One region of the Thermanaerosceptrum fracticalcis genome, then DNA from elsewhere that is predicted to be linked to it. Evidence: riboswitches for the same ligand, from Rfam matches in the RefSeq annotation. Region 1 holds a riboswitch; the other holds the start of a gene.
The links. A riboswitch is a leader RNA that binds a small molecule or an ion and turns the genes downstream of it on or off. The one in region 1 is predicted to bind S-adenosylmethionine.
Positions count from the first base shown of each region.

Region 2: it holds a riboswitch for S-adenosylmethionine, as region 1 does, so the genes downstream of both, BR63_RS10830 (homocysteine synthase) here and BR63_RS07690 (MetQ/NlpA family ABC transporter substrate-binding protein) in region 1, are expected to answer to the same signal.

Region 1 covers NZ_CP045798.1:1,469,970-1,474,185, forward strand. Annotated here, with positions in the region: gene BR63_RS07685 (methionine ABC transporter ATP-binding protein) at 1-760, opposite strand, end outside; gene BR63_RS07690 (MetQ/NlpA family ABC transporter substrate-binding protein) at 862-1,674, opposite strand; SAM riboswitch class I at 1,809-1,922, opposite strand; gene BR63_RS07695 (glycosyltransferase family 2 protein) at 2,353-3,612, shown strand; gene BR63_RS07700 (methyl-accepting chemotaxis protein) at 3,670-4,216, opposite strand, start outside.
Region 2 covers NZ_CP045798.1:2,115,196-2,119,411, forward strand. Annotated here, with positions in the region: gene metA (homoserine O-acetyltransferase MetA) at 1-911, opposite strand, end outside; gene BR63_RS10830 (homocysteine synthase) at 937-2,214, opposite strand; SAM riboswitch class I at 2,350-2,451, opposite strand; gene BR63_RS10835 (TPM domain-containing protein) at 2,510-2,830, opposite strand; gene BR63_RS10840 (SAM-dependent methyltransferase) at 2,978-4,159, shown strand.

The DNA of each region.
Region 1 (4,216 bases):
AGATGCTTTGCGGCAAATCGTCATCAATAATGTTTTTAATGAAACGCCTGGTGGTTTCAGTCTGGGGATTAGTAAATAGATTAATCACACTATTTTCCTCTATGATTTTCCCCTGTTCCAAAACGGCCACCCTATCACATATCTTTTTAATCACGTGCATCTCATGGGTAATCAGGAGTATGGTGATGCCAAACTTACGATTAATATCCAGCAAGAGGTCTAAGATAGAATCCGTTGTCTGGGGATCCAGGGCTGAAGTAGCCTCATCACAAAGCAAGATATCTATATCACTGGCTAAAGCCCGGGCAATGGCCACCCTTTGCTTCTGTCCCCCGGAAAGCTGCTGGGGATAACTTTCTGCTTTTTCACTTAATCCCACTACCTCCAGGAGGTGTCTTACCTTTTTCTCTGCTTCATGTTTCTTTATCCCACCTAGCTGGAGGGGTACGGCCACATTTTCCAGGACATTGGCCGACTGCAGCAGGTTAAAGTGCTGGAAGATCATGCCAATTTTCCGCCGGGCCTGGCGTAACTTGTGTCCTTTTAATTGAGTCATCTCTACGCCATTAACAGAAACTGATCCTGCATCGGGTACCTCCAGCATATTGACACAACGGATCAGGGAACTTTTTCCGGCGCCACTGTAACCAATGACACCGAAAATCTCGCCTTTTGGAACGTGAAGATTAATGTCCTGTAAAGCTTTTACTTCTTTACCGTTATTCCTATAAGTCTTAGATAAGTTCGTTAGCTTGATCATTTTCTCTCTCCCTTACTCCATCCCTATCCCCTTTCCCGTACCCGGCTAATTCTAAATGAGGGGTTCAGGAAAGGGGGGAGGGTGAGTACCATATCTCCTGTTTACCAGGAAGGAACCACGGAATCTTTAAGTTTTTCATTAATAAACTGTTTTACTTCTTCAGAACGATAAATTTTTACGAACTTTTGATATAATGGATTGTTTTCCTCTCCCTGACGAACAGCAATGATATTTACCCATGGTGAATCTTTTGGTTCAATGAAGATGGAATCCTGTACAGGTGATTTACCTGCCTGGATAATAAAATTAGTATTAATGGCAGCAGCAGCCAAATCAGGAAGAGTTCTCAAAATGATAGGAGCTTCCAATTCTACAAACACTAAGTTTTTAGGATTTTCCACAATATCTCTGACCGTTGCTTTGTTTCCTACTCCCTCTTTTAATTTGATAAGATTCGCTTTCTCAAAAAGCTGCAGAGCCCTGGCTTCGTTAGTAGGATCATTGGGAAGACCCACTTTATCTCCTGCTTTCAGTTCATTCACATTTTTTATTTTTTGCGAGTAAATGCCCATAGGAAAAGTAACCGTATCTGCCAATTTAACTAATTTTAGGCCTCTTTCTTTTATAAAGTTCTCTAAATAAGGGCCATGTTGAAAGCTGTTGAGGTCAAGGACCTTTTCCGCCAGCTGTATGTTGGGCTGAACATATTCATTAAACACCACAACCTCAATATCCAATCCTTCCTTCTTGGCCAGTTCTTTCACTTTATTCATAATCTGTTCATGGGGACCCGCCGTAACACCGACTTTCAATTTAGCGGGTGCCTCGGGGGTGGTTTTCTTGCTGCCACAGCCGGTAACAGCAACAACAAGCAATAGAATGATCGCAATAATAAAAATATGTTTTTTCATCATGTCCCTCCTTGTGTTTTATGTTGGTGTGATTCTTAAAAAACTAAGCGTAAACTAGTTGGTTAAACTCTACTGGTAAAAAAATAAATCCCTCCTCATCACCACAGATAAAGAGGGAATTAATATACTAACTCGCGCTCTTATCTGTCAAGAAATTAATCTTGCAGGAATTAGCACAGCGCCTCCGGTCTTGCCGTGAGGCCCGTTGCTGGGTTTCATCGGGCCAGTCCCTCCACCTCTCTGGATAAGAGATATTCAGTTGTGTTTTGCAACAGTTGTATAGTAGATTACACTGGCTTTGTTTTTTTGTCAATACAGTCTATGAAAAAAGTTTGTGGAAAATATTAACATTATTTTACCTATTGACAATATGTATTAATAAGAAAATAGCTGTAATCTTCCTGGAAAATATGCTATAATCATGCAGGCCCCCCAAAAAACCTTGGGGAACAAAAAGAAGCTTTCTTCGTCTAATAAAGCGTTAGGTTTTCGAAAAAAACCACGTAAATTGTTCTAAGATTAGGTAATGCTATGTTTTGGAAAGTAATTTTCTCAAATTGCCTTAACCCGGCAAAATTGGGCTAAAATTGGCTAATAAAACGGTTGTCTTTGGGTATTAATACTAATGTAAGATTGTTGTGGTAACAATGTTTGTGAATTTTAATTTGGAGGAGAAATCCAGTGGACACTAATGAACTCTTTTCTCTACCCTTGGATGTAATTATGATACCGGCACAGGTAATCTTATCACTGGTGGCCGTATATTTCTTCATACTTGGTATGTCCGGCCTGGCCCAATTTCGTACACCTAAAGTACATGCACCCCAGAAACGATTTGCCCTGGTTGTACCGGCCCATAATGAAGAAACGGTCATCGGCCCTCTCGTTGATAACTTAATGGCTCTTACTTATCCCAAAGAACTTTATGACGTATTTGTCATTGCTGATAATTCTAACGATGGTACCGCCGCCGCTGCACGAAACCGCGGAGCCACGGTTTTTGAACGCTTTGACACCACCCTGCGGGGTAAAGGCTATGCCCTGGAATGGTTCTTCGCCAAACTTTTTAATATGCCTAAAAAATACGACGCCGTAGTGGTGTTTGATGCGGACAACCTGGTTGATCCACAGTTCCTTAATCACATGAACAACAGGCTTTGCGATGGGGCAAAAATCGTCCAGGGATACATTGATGCAAAAAATCCCCATGATACCTGGGTATCCGCTGCTTTTGCCATGGCCTTCTGGGTTGCTAACAGGATGCTCCAGTTAGCCAGATATAATTTAGGCCTCTCCAATTACCTCGGTGGCACGGGTATGGCCATTTCTGTCGATGTCTTGAAAGAAATCGGTTGGGGAGCAACCTCCCTGACAGAGGACCTGGAATTCAGTTTAAAAGCCCTGCTCCTGGGTCATAAGACCACCTGGGCCCATGAGGCTGTTGTGTACGATGAAAAACCGCTTACCTTCAAACAAGCATGGAACCAGCGGAAGCGTTGGGCCTTAGGTCACGTAGAATTATTCCGTACTTACAGTTTAGAGTTTATTAAAGAAGGAATAAAAAAGAGAGACCTCGTCCTCCTCGATGCCGCCATGGTAATTCTCCAGCCACTTCTCGTCATATGCATGGGTATTTTTTCTGTCCTGGGTCTCATCGATAGTTTCTTTGTAGACATCTACACCTCTATCTTTAAATACATCTGGCCTCCCCTCTTATGGGAACTTGTGAGCACATTGCAGATTATCTACCCCTTCTTAGTCATTTGGCTCGATAATCTGCCCAAGCGCATCGTTAAATGGGTATTCTTCCATTATCCCGCCTTTGTCTACAGCTGGATACCTATCGTGTTCATTAGTTTCTTCAGCAAAACCCGGGTGTCCTGGTCCCATACCATACACACCCGCAATATCAGCTATGCTGATATAATGAGACAAAGATAACGAATAATAAAGTAAAGAACCCAGAAGCCATCTAGCTTCTGGGTTCTTTGTTTTTTTCTATATTTTAAATTTGCGGACCGAAGACTTCAGCTCTTCCGCCAGGTTGCTGAGCGTGGAGGTGGAAGCTATCATTTGTTCCATGGCCGCTGCCTGTTCTTCAGCAGTAGCGGAGACTTCCTCTGTATGAGCGGCCGTATTCTCAAACTCTTGAATGGTTACAGCAATGCTCTTTTGTACCTCATTGCTTTTTTGATAAATCTGCTGTGCAGACAAACCAACCTCGCTCATTGCTGCCTTCAGATGGTCAATTGATTTCATTATCTCCTTGAAGGACTTGCCGCTGATTTCGATGCTCTGGGTGCCGGCATTTACTTCGTTAGCGCCCCGCTCCATAACCACTATGGCCTCCTCCACACCTTTTTGGATGCCCGTAATCAAAGCGGCTATTTCCTGGGCCGACTGGCCGGATTGTTCAGCCAGTTTACGCACTTCTTCCGCCACTACGGCAAAGCCCCTGCCGTGTTCACCAGCCCTGGCCGCCTCAATAGCAGCATTTAAGGCCAGCAGGTTTGTCTGTTCGGCAATGGCACTGATAATATCCACA
Region 2 (4,216 bases), 650 kb from region 1:
AACTGCCGCAAATCAAAAGGAGTTTCCTGGTACACATAATAGTTAAGCCAGTTGGCAAAAAGAAGATTGGCATGGCTTCTCCATTTTACAACAGGGTCCTTCGTCGGGTCATTTTCAGGAAAATAGTTTTGGGGAAGAGCAATGGGCAGACCTCTGGCCACATCACGCTCATATTCGGCTTTTAAGGTCAGTGGATCATATTCAGAATGTCCCGTGACAAAAATTTGCCGTCCATTCTTGGCAGCCACTATATATATACCGGCTGTGGGAGACTCTGCCAGTATCTCCAATTCAGGTATCTTCAGGATGTCCTCCCTTCTGATTTCGGTATGCCTGGAATGGGGAGCATAAAACTCATCATCAAAACCACGTAAAAGCATCGTATTTTTCCTATTCACCTGATGGGTAAAAACCCCAAACATCTTTTCGGGCAAGGGATACTTAGGTACTCCATAATGATAGAAGAGTCCTGCCTGTGCACCCCAGCAGATATGGAACGTGGAATATACATGATGCAGGGACCATTCCATGATTGCGGTTAATTCTTCCCAATAATCCACCTCTTCAAAGGCCATATCTTCTACAGGAGCTCCGGTAATAATCATGCCGTCGAACTTTTCATGTTTAATGTCCTCAAAGGTATTATAAAACTTTAACAGATGTTCCTCCGGCGTATTTTTGGACTGATGGGTACGGGGGTGTAGCAAGACAATGTCAACCTGAAGAGGAGAATTTCCTAGAAGGCGAAGGATCTGGGTTTCAGTAGCGATCTTAGTAGGCATCAAATTTAAGATGGCAATTTTTAAGGGCCGGATATCCTGATGAATAGCTCGTTCTTCCTTCATAACAAAAATATTCTCACTTTGTAAGATTTCTCTCGTTGGCAAATTATCAGGAATATTAATGGGCATTTGCTCTTTCTCCCCCCCGTTTTCCTTAATCTGCTAAAGCCTGCTCCAAGTCAGCGATGATATCTTTGATGTCTTCAATCCCCACAGAGATCCTGATCATTTCCGGGTTTACACCCGCAGCAATCTGCTCGTCGGGACTTAACTGCTGGTGGGTTGTACTGGCCGGGTGAATAACTAGCGACTTGGCGTCACCCACATTAGCCAGCAAAGAAAATAGTTTTAATTTCTGAATAAATCTTACTCCAGCCTCGTATCCTCCTTTGACCCCGAAGGTAAAGATGGAACCGAAACCATTTTTTAAATATTTCTTGGCAAGCTCGTGATAAGGGTTAGAAAGTAATCCGGGATAGTTGACCCATTCCACAGCAGGGTGATTTTGTAGAAACTGGGCAACGACCAGGGCATTGTCACAATGTCGCTGCACTCTTAAAGATAAGGTCTCCAAACCCTGGAGAAAAAGGAAGGCATTGAAAGGGCTGACACAGGCCCCGGTGTCACGGAGAAGCTGTACCCGGGCCTTAATGATATAAGCAAGAGGGCCCATTGCTTCCACATATTTAACACCGTGATAACTGGGATCAGGCTCAGTTAAACCAGGGAATTTACCGTTAGTCCAGTCGAATTTCCCGCTGTCAACAATGACACCCCCAATAGATGTACCATGCCCGCCAATAAATTTAGTGGCGGAATGAACTACAATATCTGCGCCAAACTCAAAGGGCCGGCATAAATAGGGGGTGGCAAAGGTATTATCCACTATTAGGGGTACACCTGACTCGTGGGCAATACTGGCAACCCTTTCGATATCTAGAATATTATTGCGGGGATTGCCGATAGTCTCGGCATAGAAGGCTTTTGTCTTATCTGTTACTGCCCTGCGGAAATTCTCAGGGTCGGAAGGATCAACAAAATTTACCTTAATCCCCAGTTTGGCAAAGGTGGAAGAGAACAAGGTATATGTCCCGCCATAGAGGGTTGAAGATGAAACAATTTCATCACCGGCCTGGGCAATGTTTAAAATACTGTAAGTGATAGCGGCCTGTCCCGAGGCAGTGGCCAGGGCGCCAACCCCTCCTTCCAAAGCCGCCACCCGTTGTTCAAATACATCCTGGGTGGGGTTCATAATTCGTGTGTAAATATTTCCCGATTCCTTCAAGGCAAAAAGGTTGGCGGCGTGCTGGACGTCATTAAATACATAAGAAGTCGTCTGGTAAATAGGAACTGCTCTGGCTCCTGTAGTGGGATCAGGTTTCTGCCCGGCATGAAGGGCTAAGGTATCAAAGCCTAATTGATTTTTACTCATGGTAAAGACCTCCTCTAATTTTTTCTTATCTACCAAAAATGGAGGCAAAACTCATAAGAGTTTTAGCCTCCATTTTATATGGTCAGCAAAAACGAAAAATCTCTTCCTAACAGGAAGAGATTTTTAAAAACTAAAAACTCATCTGTTAGGATAATCATCCTACAGGAATTAGCACCTCGCATGAAAGCAGGTTGCCGGGTTTCATTGGGCCAGTCCCTCCACCTCTCTGGATGAGTATATATGCTGTTTTGAAAATTATTATAAAGAGGGTTAAAGGCATTGTCAATATGCAAATTTACAGGTTGTCATTATTCAACTGTTTGTCGCCGATGCCCCACTTTCTCAGTATGGCCAGAGCATAATCCTCCGGGGAATATCCTTCTAAGGTGTTGACCGTTACCGCCACGATCTGGGCTTTGGTCTTGCGTGCTAGCTCTGCGGAGGTTTGTATAATGGTTTGTTCCGTACTTTCACTTAAGATGTTGGCTTTGTCCAGTACATAAAAGCTACTGGTGGGATTAGGAATGGGAGGATCGGCGGACCAGGTGGGAACAGACCAGACTATAAGGCTAAAGAGTATTTTAAGCTGTAGCTGTTTTACATTTATTTTCCGCAAAATTGCCGTAAACTTTTTAATTATACCGAGGTAATTTTCATTTTATATTTGCATGGTAATTATTGGGTATTTGTTTATGTATCGTTGGAAAACATATAAATAGTTCATTATGCTTGGTTAATTTTAATGTCGAAAGGAGTATCGTCTATGCAAAAGCAGTTGATGCACCAGCTGCTCAGTCAGGTGGCTACCGGTTCCCTGGCTGTAACTTACTGGGACGGAACAACAGAACAGTATGGGAACGGTAACCCTGCCTGTAGAATTATTTTTAACAATCCGCTAGATCCTAAAAAAGTACTTGGTGACCCGGTCATGGCTTTAGGCGAAGCCTATATGGATGGGGCCATAGAATTTGAAGGAGAACTTGAGAAATTTCTCAAGCTTGCTTTTTTAAACAAAAACTCTTTCCTACAGCGGAACCCAAGAGTAAGAAAAACACTGTTACGGTGGCAGCGACCAAATTCCTTGCAACAACAGAAAATGGATGTACAGCATCATTATGACCTGGGGAATGACTTTTTCGCCTTATGGCTGGATGAGACCATGAGCTATTCATGCGCCTATTTTTGCTCTCCCCAAGACTCTTTATACCAGGCTCAACTACAAAAGATCGATCATGTGCTAAAAAAGCTGCAACTCCGTCCAGGAGAGACTTTGCTGGATATCGGGAGCGGCTGGGGCTGGTTAATTATCCGGGCAGCCCAGCAATATCAAGTTAAGACCTTAGGAATTACCCTCAGTGAAGAGCAATATAGGGAAACTAAACGCAGGATTCAGGAATTAGCCCTGGAAGAATTGGTAGAAGTAGAGCTCATGGACTACAGAACACTGGCGGAAAGCGGTCGTACCTTTGATAAGGTAGTGAGTATAGGGATGTTAGAGCATGTAGGAAGAGCCAATCTACCGCGTTATATGGCTTCAGTGGACAAATTGCTAGCTCCCCAGGGCCTCTCACTTCTACATACAATTACTCACTTAAAAGAAGGACCGGTCAATTCCTGGATTGAGAAATACATCTTTCCCGGTGGTTACATCCCCTCCCTCAGGGAACTAATCTGGCTGCTCCCGGAATATGACTTTCACCTCTTGGATGTAGAGAGCCTCCGCCTCCACTACGCTATGACCCTGGACCGCTGGGCAGCAAATTTTGAAAAGAATGCGGAAACAGTACATAAAAGGTATGGTGAACGCTTTGTCCGCATGTGGCGGTTGTATTTGCAGTCCTGTGCCGCTTCCTTCCGCTATAGCGGCCTGGATATCCATCAAATCCTTTTCTCTAAAGGATTGAATAACAATTTACCTCTGACACGCCACTATCTTTATGTGTAGTTTTGAAACCAGAGTAAATTATAAACCCCTATGCCATTTATGAAAGGAGACTGTGTA